One region of the Cupriavidus sp. FW305-F7 genome, then DNA from elsewhere that is predicted to be linked to it. Evidence: riboswitches for the same ligand, from Rfam matches in the RefSeq annotation. Region 1 holds a riboswitch; the other holds the start of a gene.
The links. A riboswitch is a leader RNA that binds a small molecule or an ion and turns the genes downstream of it on or off. The one in region 1 is predicted to bind glycine.
Positions count from the first base shown of each region.

Region 1 (5,780 bases):
TTGCCTTCGATGCCGCCCATCATCGCGGCCTCGAACAGCGACACCTTGGCCTGGCCAGCAAAGGTGCCCAGCGCTTCCAGCGTGGTGTTGCCCACGCCGCGGCGCGGCGTGGTGATGGCGCGGATAAAGGCGGGATCGTCGTCGGGGTTGGCAATCAGGCGCAGGTAGGCGCAGATGTCCTTGATCTCGGCCTTGTCGAAGAAGCTCTGGCCGCCCGACAGTACATAGGGAATGCGCTCGCGCCGCAGGATCTGCTCGAACAGCCGCGCCTGGTGGTTGCCGCGATAGAGGATGGCGTAGTCGCGGAACTGCGCGCGGCGCTCGAACTTGTGCGCGGACAGGCGGAACACCACCGACTCGGCCTCGTGCTCCTCGTCGTTCATCGGGTGGATGGCGATGGGGTCGCCCATGCCGTGCTCGCTCCACAGCTTCTTGTCGAACAGCTTGGGGTTGTTGGCGATGACCGCGTTGGCTGCTTCCAGGATGCGCACGGTGGAGCGGTAGTTCTGCTCCAGCTTGATCACCTTCAGGTCCGGGAAATCGGTCTGCAGCCCGCGCAGGTTGTCCAGCGTGGCGCCGCGCCAGCCATAGATGGCCTGGTCGTCGTCGCCCACCGCGGTAAAGGCCGGCGCGCGCAGGTGCGAGCCACCCGCCAGCAGTTTCAGCAACTGGTACTGGCAGGCGTTGGTGTCCTGGTATTCGTCGACCAGAAAGTAGCGCAGGCGGTTCTGCCACTTGAGTTGCACGGCTTCATTGCGCGCGAACAGCTCGGCAGGCAGGCGGATCAGGTCGTCGAAATCCACCGCCTGGTAGGCGTGCAGCGTGGCCACGTAGTTGCGGTAGACCAGCGCGGCCTGGTGCTCGTCGGCATTGGCGGCCTGCGCGATCGCTGCCTCCGGATCGACCATGCCGTTCTTCCACAGCGAGATCGTGCCCTGTACGCCGCGGATCAGCTTCTTGTCGGTGGTGCCCAGCTGCTCCTGGATCAGGCCGAAGCAATCATCCGAATCCATGATCGAAAACTGCGGCTTCAGGCCCACGTGCTCGGCCTCCATGCGCAGGATTTGCACCCCGAGCGAGTGGAAGGTACAGACCGTCAGCTGCTTGAGCGGGATGCGCTTGCCCTCGCGCGTGGTCTTGCCCTCCATCAGCTTGCCGATACGCTCCTGCATCTCCTTGGCGGCCTTGTTGGTAAAGGTGACGGCGGCGATATGGCGCGGCTCGAAACCCTTGTCCTCGATCAGATGCGCGATCTTCTGCGTGATCACCCGGGTCTTGCCGGAGCCCGCCCCGGCCAGCACCAGGCAAGGGCCGTCCAGGTAGCGGACGGCTTCAGATTGGGCGGGGTTCAGGCCATGGGTCATGCGAGGGATGCGGTTGGAGGCGGGGAAATCAGCAGGAACAGCGGAAGGCCAGGCGGGACACGCCGGCACCCCAAAAACGGGCTCGGCGGCAAAGCTGACGATGTTAACACGCTGGCCGCGGCAGGTCAGTCAGCGCAAACCGCGTTGACAGGGCCGGTTGTGTCACTGGCGTAACACTTCGTAAAGGCCGGAGCCAATCGCGCAACGCAACGCTCTAACTGATATGTCCCCCCGGCCTGCGCGGCGGGGGTGACATGCTTGAATCATCACACCGGAGCCAATAATGAAAACCCTGCAGACTTTGACCAAGGTGACCCTGATCGGTGCGACCGTCGCGGCCTTTGCCGGTTGCGCGGACATGACCCCGAAGCAGCGTAATACCGCCATTGGCGCGGGCGCGGGTGCCGTGGGCGGCGCCATCCTCACCGAAGGCAGTGCGCTGGGTACGCTGGGTGGCGCGGCCGTGGGCGGCGTGATCGGTAACGTTGTCACCGACGACAAGAAGAAGTAAGCCAGACCCGCAGCGACAGGTACGGCAGGCTCCCTGGCCGGTTTGACAAAGGCCGGGGCCTCCCGTACATTGCGCGCATCCGACCGGGAGAGCGCGCATCGCCTGCGCCGCCGAAGGGGTATCACCCGAAAACTCTCAGGCACCACGGACCGATCGGATCGGCATGCAATATGCACACGATGCATGCCGCACTCTGGAGAGCGGCACCCGCCATTCGTGGCGAGCGTGCCCACCGAAGGGGCGCACGAGGATGGGGTCCTGCAGGATCCGCCTTGTAATCTCTCAGGTATCGAGGACAGAGGGGTCATCCGCCGCAGCGGATTGCTACGCCACATTCAGGCGCGGCGAGCGTTGCGGCGGATGGCCCTTTTTTGTTTTCGCCAACCGAGATTGCCCCCGAGGATTCCATGACGCTCCAGGCCACGCCCCTCAACGCCATCCACCGCGCCCTCGGCGCCCGCATGGTTGATTTCGGCGGCTGGGACATGCCGGTCAACTACGGCTCCCAGATCGAAGAACACAATGCCGTGCGCACCGACGCCGGCATGTTCGACGTGTCGCACATGTGCGTGGTCGACCTCACCGGCGCCAATACCCGCAGCTTCCTGCGCGGCCTGCTGGCCAACAATGTCGACAAGCTGCAGACCCCGGGCAAGGCGCTCTACTCCTGCATGCTGGATGAGAAAGGCGGCGTGATCGACGACCTGATCGTCTACTTTTTTGCCGAGGACCGCTTCCGCCTGGTCGTCAACGCCAGCACCGCGCTGGGCGACATCGAATGGATCCGCGCGCGCAATGCCGCCACCGGCAGCGATGTGACCATCACGCCGCGCCGTGAAGATGTTGCGCCTGCAGGCGTGCAGCCTCTGGCCATCGTCGCCGTGCAGGGGCCCAACGCCCGCACCACGGTGTGGAGCACCTTCCCCTCGACCCAGCCGTCGGACACGCTCAAGCCCTTCAACGCCGCCGTGGTCCAGGACCCGGCCATCGGCGAGATCATGGTGGCCCGCACCGGCTACACCGGCGAAGACGGCTTCGAGCTGGTGGTGCCGGCCGAAAACGTTGCCGCCGTCTGGGAAAAGCTGAACGCCGCCGGCGTGCGTCCGGCGGGCCTGGGCGCGCGCGACACCCTGCGCCTGGAAGCCGGCATGAACCTGTACGGCCAGGACATGGATATCAACACCTCGCCGCTGGATGCGGGCCTGGCCTGGACGGTGGACCTGCAGAGCGAGCGCGATTTCACCGGCAAGGCGGCACTGGGCGCGGCCGGTTCGCGCCAGCAATTCCTCGGGCTGATCCTGCGTGACAAAGGCGGCGTCCTGCGCGCCCACCAGAAAGTGATCACCCCGGCCGGTGACGGTGAAATCACCAGCGGCACCTTCAGCCCGTCGCTGTCGCAGTCCATCGCCTTTGCCCGCCTGCCGAAGGATGTCGCCGTGGGCGATACCGTGCAGGTGGAGATCCGCGACCGCAAACTCAACGCGACTGTGGTTAAACTGCCGTTTGTGCGTAATGGCAAGGCACTCGTGAGCTGAGGCTCATACCAACGGTCGCCCTCGCCTGCCGGCGCTTGCCGGGCAGGCATCACCCAACAAGAAACAGATCTGTATCCGGAGAACCTCCATGAATTTCCCCGCTGACCTCAAGTACACCGAGTCGCATGAGTGGGTACGCGTCGAAGCCGACGGCACGCTCACCATCGGCATCACCGACCACGCGCAGGACGCGCTGGGCGACATCGTCTTCCTGGAACTGCCCGAAGTGGGCAAGTCGGTCGGTGCCGGCGACGCGCTGGCAGTGGTCGAATCGGTAAAGGCCGCTTCTGACATCTACGCCCCGGTGGCCGGCGAAGTGATCGCCGTCAACGAGGCCGCCACGGCCGCGCCGGAAAGCGTCAATGCCGACGCCTTCGACGCGTGGCTGTTCAAGCTCAAGCCGGCCAACGGCGACGACGTCAACGGCCTGATGTCGGCCGACGCCTACAAGGCCAGCGTCGGCGCCTGACGCCGGCGGCGCCGGTCCAACGATGGACCGGCCACTGCAGACTGACGCGCGCCGTCCCGGCTGACCACCGGCCGGCGCGCACCCCACGAGGTTCTTGCCAATGAACGCCCCGCTTCCCATGAACGCCGCCCAAGTAACCCGGCCCACGCTGGCCGAACTGGAGGCGCGCGACGCCTTCGCCGCCCGCCATATCGGCCCCGATACTCCCGAACAGCAGCACATGCTGAAGGTGCTCGGCTATGACAACCGCGCCGCGCTGATCGACGCCGTCATCCCCGCCGCTATCCGCCGCCGCGACGGCATGCCGATGGGCGAGTTCACCGAGCCGCTGAGCGAGGAAGCCGCGCTGGCAAAGCTGCGCGGCCTGGCAGGCAGGAACAAGGTGCTGAAGAGCTTTATCGGCCAGGGCTACTACAACACCGTCACGCCCGGCGTCATCCTGCGCAATATCTTCGAGAACCCGGCCTGGTACACCGCCTACACGCCTTACCAGCCGGAAATCTCGCAGGGCCGCCTGGAAGCGATGCTGAACTTCCAGCAGATGGTCACCGACCTGACCGGCCTGGACATCGCCAATGCGTCGATGCTGGATGAAGGCACTGCCGCGGCCGAAGCCATGACACTGCTGCAGCGCGTGAACAAGCACGACTCGAACACCTTCTACGTGGCCGACGACGTGCTGCCGCAGACGCTGGAAGTGGTACGCACGCGCGCGCTGCCGATGGGCATCGAGGTCAAGGTCGGCCCCGCTGCCGAGGCCGCCGCGGCCAACGCCTTCGGCGTGCTGCTGCAGTACCCGGGCGTGAACGGCGACGTCAACGACTACGGCGCCATCGCCGATGCCGTGCACGCGGCCGGCGGCCTGGTGGTGGCTGCCGCCGACCTGCTGGCGCTGACGCTGATCGCCGCACCCGGCGAATGGGGTGCCGACGTGGCCGTGGGCAACTCGCAGCGCTTCGGCGTGCCGCTGGGCTTCGGCGGCCCGCACGCCGGCTATATGGCGGTGAAGGACGCCTTCAAGCGCTCGATGCCGGGCCGCCTGGTGGGCGTGACCATCGATGCGCAGGGCAACAAGGCCTATCGCCTGGCCCTGCAGACGCGCGAGCAGCATATCCGCCGCGAGAAGGCCACCTCGAACATCTGTACCGCGCAGGTGCTGCTGGCCGTGATGGCCTCGATGTATGCCGTCTACCACGGCCCGCAGGGCCTGAAGCGCATCGCGCAGCGCGTGCACCGCCTGACCGCGACGCTGGCCGCCGGCCTGCAGGCGCTGGGCTTCGCGCGCACCAACGCCAGCTTCTTTGACACGCTGACGCTGGAAACCGGCTTCAACACCGATGCGATCCATGCCGCGGCCACCGCGCGCGGCATCAACCTGCGCCATATCAGCGCCACGCGCGTCGGCATCTCGCTGGACGAGAGCGCCAGCCGCGCCGACGTGGTCGCGCTGTGGGAAGTGTTCACGCAAGGCAAGCCGCTGCCCGCCGAACTGGACTTCGACAAGCTCGAGGCCGTCGCGCAGGACGCCTTCCCGGCGGCACTGGCACGCGCCAGCGAATACCTGACCCACCCGGTCTTCAACACGCACCACGCCGAGCACGAGATGCTGCGCTACCTGCGCATGCTGGCCGACAAGGACCTGGCGCTGGACCGCACCATGATCCCGCTGGGCTCGTGCACGATGAAGCTGAACGCCACCAGCGAGATGATCCCGGTGACGTGGCCCGAGTTCAGCCAGATCCACCCGTTCGCGCCTCTGGACCAGACCGTGGGCTACCGCGAGATGATCGACCAGCTCGAGGCCATGCTGTGTGCCGCCACCGGCTACGCCGCGGTCAGCCTGCAGCCCAACGCCGGCTCGCAGGGCGAGTACGCGGGCCTGCTGATCATCCACGCCTACC
Region 1 covers NZ_JBYSYC010000044.1:62,124-67,903, reverse strand. Annotated here, with positions in the region: gene AC3WL8_RS31335 (UvrD-helicase domain-containing protein) at 1-1,364, opposite strand, end outside; gene AC3WL8_RS31330 (YMGG-like glycine zipper-containing protein) at 1,648-1,875, shown strand; glycine riboswitch at 1,950-2,037, shown strand; glycine riboswitch at 2,059-2,184, shown strand; gene gcvT (glycine cleavage system aminomethyltransferase GcvT) at 2,283-3,410, shown strand; gene gcvH (glycine cleavage system protein GcvH) at 3,499-3,879, shown strand; gene gcvP (aminomethyl-transferring glycine dehydrogenase) at 3,980-5,780, shown strand, end outside.

Region 2 (5,780 bases), on a different contig from region 1:
TCCTGTATTTGATCGGTTTCTTCGTTGCGTTCATTCCCGTACTGCTGTTGATTGCGGAGCCATGTCGGAATCTCGGCCGCTATACACTGGGTGATGTCCTTGCCTATCGCAACAATTACCGCGCTTCCAAGATTGTCGCGGCGCTATCAAGTATCGTGGTGGCGATCTTCTACCTGATTCCGCAGATAGTAGGCGGCGCAACCCTCATCAAGGCGCTGGTCGGATTCCAGTATGAGGCCTCCGTCGTGATGGTTGGGCTGCTGATGCTGGTCTACGTCTTGTTTGGCGGGATGAGGGCGACGACGTATGTACAGATCATCAAGGCGATTCTGCTTCTGTTTTCTTGCGCGTTGATTGTGATTCTTGCGCTCTATCCATTCGGGTTCGACGTCAATTCTCTTTTCAATGAAGTTCTTTCGAGTCAAAAAGTTGCCCACCATTTGACTGCGGTTTTCCAGAATCAGAATGATGCAGTGGACGGGACCTCGCTGGCGCGGAAGTTCTTCGAGCCTGGCCTCTATTTGAAGAACCCTGTCGAACAGGTATCGCTGGGCTTGGCGCTTACGCTTGGGACGGCCGCCTTGCCTCACATCCTGATGCGATTCTTCACGGTGAAGGATGCCAGGACTGCGCGCTCTTCTGTCTTGTGGGCCATGTTGTGGATTGGCGTCTGCCATCTCATGATTATCGTGATTGGCTTTTCTGCCGCCTACTATGTCGGACCCAGCACAATCCTTGCCGCAGATAAAGGGGGCACGCTCGCAGCACCTCTGCTAGCTCAGTTCCTTGGGGGTGGGGCAAACTCATTCGCTGGCAATCTCTTCCTCGGGTGGGTGGCGGCTGTCGCCTTTGCAACGATTGTCGCCGTGGTGGCAGGGCTTACGCTTGCCGCAGCCTCCGCCCTTGCCCATGACATCTACGTCGGGGCAATCCGTCGTGGTGAGGTATCCGAACGAGAGCAAGTGATCGCAGCCAAGGCCGCCGCCGCAATCGTTGGTGTCGTGGCAATTGTTCTGAGCATTCAGGCAAAGGGCCAGAACGTTGCGCATCTTTCAAGTCTGGCGTATGCCGTTGCGGCTTCCGCCAATCTCCCAGCGTTGTTGCTTACCCTGTACTGGCGTCGGTGTAGCACTGTCGGTGTTTGCGTCGGCGTCGTCGGGGGGACACTTGCAGCAGTCCTGCTTGTGCTGGTGTCGCCCAATATGCAGTATCCCTTGCTCGAGAGAGCGCAGGCTGAACGAACGCAAGCCACCGCCGCCAGGAAGATCGAGAACCTGACGGTAAAGATGGCGGCATCGACCGGAGCCGGCCGTGATGAGCTTGGGGCTGAACTATCAAAGGCGCGCGCCGCCATCGCGAGCGCACAGTCGACCATCGATGCGCTCCGCGATCGTCGGACAAGCTTGATTGGGCTCGAGGTGCCCCTATTCCCCTTGCGTAATCCGGCGCTCGTCACCGTTCCATTTGGCTTCATGTTGGTGTTCCTTTTTTCGGTACTCTTCCCGGATCCGCGTGCTCAATCGATCTGGACAAGAATGGTGGCCCAGCGAGAAACCGGCGCCAACGCAGCAGCAGCCATTTCGCACTAAGCATTGCGAAGTACGGAAACGCTCGATACAGCTGGCTAAGGCCAATCGATAATTTACGGCCTTAGATCTGATCGGTCGGCATGTTGGTGAAGTATGGACAGATACAGCTTTCAACGTGGTGTCGACCGATACAAGGAGCGTGAGATTACTTGTCAAAAACCAGGAGTCATGACCGACACCAATCGGTTATGCTGAACAAGCAGCACGCAAAAGTGGCCATTAGTTGTTGATGGCCACGATACGTCGCAGGAGAGACTGGGCAGGACACGTGCCCAGCGCCGACGGAGCAACCACCCCGGAAACTCTCAGGCAAAAGGACTGTGACGTCTACTGCAAATCTGGAGAGTGGCATGCCAGGCATGCCCACCGAAGGGGATGGCGCCGGCACCGTTGGCGCCTAAGCTCTCAGGTCCCGAGACAGATGGGGTGAACGGCCGGATCGTCCGGTCACGAATTTACTTCACAGGGACTGCCATGACGCATATTGTTATCGTCGGCGCCGGTATTTCCGGCGTCACTACCGCTTATACGCTCTCGAGACTTGGCTACCAGGTCACGGTCGTCGACCGCCAATTGTATCCGGCGATGGAAACGTCGTTCGCCAATGGTGGCCAGCTTTCCGCCAGCAATGCCGAAGTCTGGAACAGCTCTGGCACGCTGCTCAAAGGTATCAAATGGATGCTGCAGAAAGATGCCCCGCTGTTGCTCAATCCCAAGCCATCGTGGCATAAATACTCGTGGCTCGGAGAATTCGTCGCGAGCATCCCCCGCTACCGCCGCAACACGATCGAGACCACTCGGTTGGCCATCGAGGCACGCAAGTATCTGTTCGAGATGGCAGAGCGTGAGCAGATCGACTTTGACCTGCAGCATCGCGGCATCCTGCACATCTATCACGACAAAGCGAGCTTTGCGGCCGCAGGCAGGACCAACACTCTCCTCGTTGCCGGAGGACTTGAGCGTCATGCTGTGAGTCCGGAGGAAATCAAGACGATCGAACCAACGCTGCAAGGCCAGTACTACGGCGGCTACTTCACCGCGTCAGACGCCACCGGCGATATTCACAAGTTCACGCGCGGCCTCGCGCAGGCCTGTCATAAATACGATGTGTGCTTCCTGCATGGGGTGGACGTGCAGGCCGTCGAGATGACCGAACAAGGCGTTCGTCTCCTGTTGCAGACAACACTGGACGATAAGCTCTCGACCACGCGCGCTGACGTTGGGACGGAACTCGTCGCCGACGCGCTGGTTGTCTGCGCCGGTGTCGGGAGCCGCCATATCGCGCAAATGGTGGGGGATCGCATCAATGTGTATCCGGTCAAGGGCTATTCGATCACCGTGCATTTGGACGACGAAGCCAGTGTGCAAGGTGCGCCGTGGGTCAGCCTGCTGGATGAGAGCGCGAAGATCGTGACAAGCCGCCTGGGAGCGGGGCGTTTCCGTGTGGCCGGCACGGCCGAATTTAACGGTTACAACCGCGACATTCGCGCCGACCGCATCGAACCCTTGATCGCCTGGACACGCCGTAACTTCGCTATCGGTACTTCGCGTGTGGTGCCGTGGGCTGGCTTGCGCCCGATGATGCCTGACATGATGCCGCGCGTCGGCCGTGGCCGGCATGCACGCGTGTTTTACAACACCGGCCACGGGCATCTCGGTTGGACATTGTCGGGTGCGACTGCCTCGATGATCGCGAGCGTAGTCGACCGCGACTGTCCGCGCCACTAGTCCTGAAGGGCACGTTGCTGATGTCAGCGCTTTGCCGACTCACGCCCGGGTGTGGATAGCGTTTGGTCTTGCCAACGTCCGGATCGAGCTTCTCCACCGGTGTTGCTCCAGTGCCGTACCGGCACGCGTCATGCGGATCGGCTTCAGTACGGGCTGGCCGTGGGGCGCACGATGATCTCGCTGACGTCGACATCGGCAAGCTGTTCCACCGCGTACGCGATGGCCCGAGCAATCGCCTCAGGCTTAATGGCGATTCGGCGGAATGTTTGCATGGCTGCGCGCGCATTGTCATCGGTGATCGAGTTCGCCAATTCGGATTCGACAACACCCGGGCAGACGACAGTGACTCGGATCTTGTCCGTTTCCTGACGCAGGCCATCAGCGTCCCGGCGAATTGCGGGACCCAACGGGCGACGTCACCGGCAACAAAGCAAGTTATTGGGGACGGCTTTGCTCCGGCAGTAACAAGCGCAGCCTCCCCTTCAGCTTGAGTCCGTCCCGCAAATTCAAGCTGAGCAGCGTGATGTTCACAAGTCCAGCGACCAGTTCCAGCACCTGGACAGCGTAGAAGGCGGCATCAAATTCGTTGGCTCTCGCCCTTGAAGCCAGGAACATCGCAGACGGAATCAGGATAAGAAGTCCGTTGGCAGCGATGAAAGGCATGCGCCGCTTCTTCGCATTCACAAGCCGGCCCAATCGCCCTTTCGATAGGGCGAAGCCCGAACCGCCCGCTGCTGCCAAGGCCGGTACCAGCAGCAAGAAGCCCCACGGGATTGCCATCTTGACCACGACGACGGTCGCCCGCCGTAGCGGAAAATAAATTTGTCACCGGGGTATCCAGCTGGAACCCTTGTCGCATAAAGGTGGCGGAAAATGAATTGACATTTTTATCGACACTCTAAAAATAATGAATTAGTCAATTCGCATTAGTCCGCATTAAAATCGTCTCGTTGCATCCTAGACTTCGAATCCCGCCCGTAAGGTACTGATCTTATGGAAGATTCGTGGCAAGTCTCCGAGCCGATCGCAGTTGCCCGACCTTACGGGGCACACCGCCTCGAAGCATTTAGGGCAATGCCGGCATAGAAAGCAGCCAATCCATCTTCGATTGATTATTTCACGATCATGAAATCATCTGGCCCGCCGCCTCCACGCTGGCTTGCCTTGTTCACGGGAGGGGCTCCATGGCGCGACCACTACCTGATCCGACGCCACCGTCGCGCGCGACGATTCGCAGCATTCACCAACTGGGCGACCGCATTCGAGCCACCCGCGCAGGGGAAGGGGTGCCCATTGACCAAGCGGCGAGGCATTGCGGGGTCTCCATCGGCATGCTGTCCAAGCTGGAGAACGGCAAGGGCGTCAATCTCGAGCACGCCCTGTGTGTGCTGATGCTGGTCGTGCCCAAGGCGCATGCACCTTGGCTCGAAGAGGCTGCGACCCATGCGTCCAAGACCGGCGAACTGGCGGCGTGGGATAAGAGCGCTCCCAGGTGCCGTGGCGCGGAGAGGGATTGCTGTGCGCCTTCGCTGAGCCGCGGCTGTCCATGCCAAAACTTCAACCTATCGAGCCGCATCAATGGGGTGCGACGCCTTCGCCGATTGGGATGGTGCCCCCGGCGAACGCCTTGCTTGCAGTTGCTGCGCCGGTTTTGCATCCTCCGGGCGAACCTGCCCCGCCTGCTGGCCGGCCAGATCCATCCGCGATGCGCCTTCGATGAGGCAGGCCCAGTAGCGGGCGCCGCGGCACCAGGTCTTGATCGCCTCGCGCAATTCGGCCTCCGTGAGGGCAAGCTTATGGGCATGCGGGAGGAGATCCTCGAAGATGCCGATCTTGAGCGGCACCTTGGGCGCAGAGTTCTTCAGAATGGCTTGAGGGAATCGCTTTTGCCGCTTTCCGATCGCTTGCACCGCTGGATCTATCGGTTTGCCGGCGAAGCCGTAGCGCGCGCTTGGCCAGCGATTGCGAGCTTCACTTGTTGCTTGTCCACCTGATCCGATGCTGCTCCTGGGTCGCTTGGTGCCGCGCACCCTCTTCGCTGTGCAGGTACGCACTGGTGGTGGCGATCGAGGTATGGCCAAAGTTGTCGCGCACATAGCGCGGGTCCACTTGCCGGGTCGATACGCGTCCTGCCTGTTGTCGGCCACCAGCGTGCCTAGTATAGTGTCACGATCATGAAATAACCTCTGAGCAAGCCTCCACTCTGGTTTTCCTTCTTCCCTGAACGGGCCCCATGCCGCGACCACTCCCTGATCCGACTCCACCTTCGCGCGCGACGATTCGCAGCATTCACCAACTGGGCGACCGCATTCGAGCAACACGGGCAGGCGAAGGGATGCCCATTGATCAAGCGGCGAAAAATTGCGGTGTTTCCGTTGGCTTGCTGTCCAAGCTGGAGAACGGCAAGGGCGTCAATCTCGAGCACGCCCTGCGTGTGATGGACGGGCTAGGTTTGACGATGCT
Region 2 covers NZ_JBYSYC010000028.1:12,830-18,609, forward strand. Annotated here, with positions in the region: gene AC3WL8_RS23975 (solute symporter family protein) at 1-1,589, shown strand, start outside; glycine riboswitch at 1,826-1,920, shown strand; gene AC3WL8_RS23980 (D-amino acid dehydrogenase) at 1,965-3,317, shown strand; partial or broken gene AC3WL8_RS23985 (short-chain dehydrogenase) at 3,461-3,715, opposite strand; gene AC3WL8_RS23990 (hypothetical protein) at 3,753-4,097, opposite strand; gene AC3WL8_RS23995 (ProQ/FinO family protein) at 4,880-5,227, opposite strand; gene AC3WL8_RS24000 (helix-turn-helix domain-containing protein) at 5,653-5,780, shown strand, end outside.
Region 2: another riboswitch for glycine. It lies ahead of AC3WL8_RS23980 (D-amino acid dehydrogenase); the one in region 1 lies ahead of gcvT (glycine cleavage system aminomethyltransferase GcvT).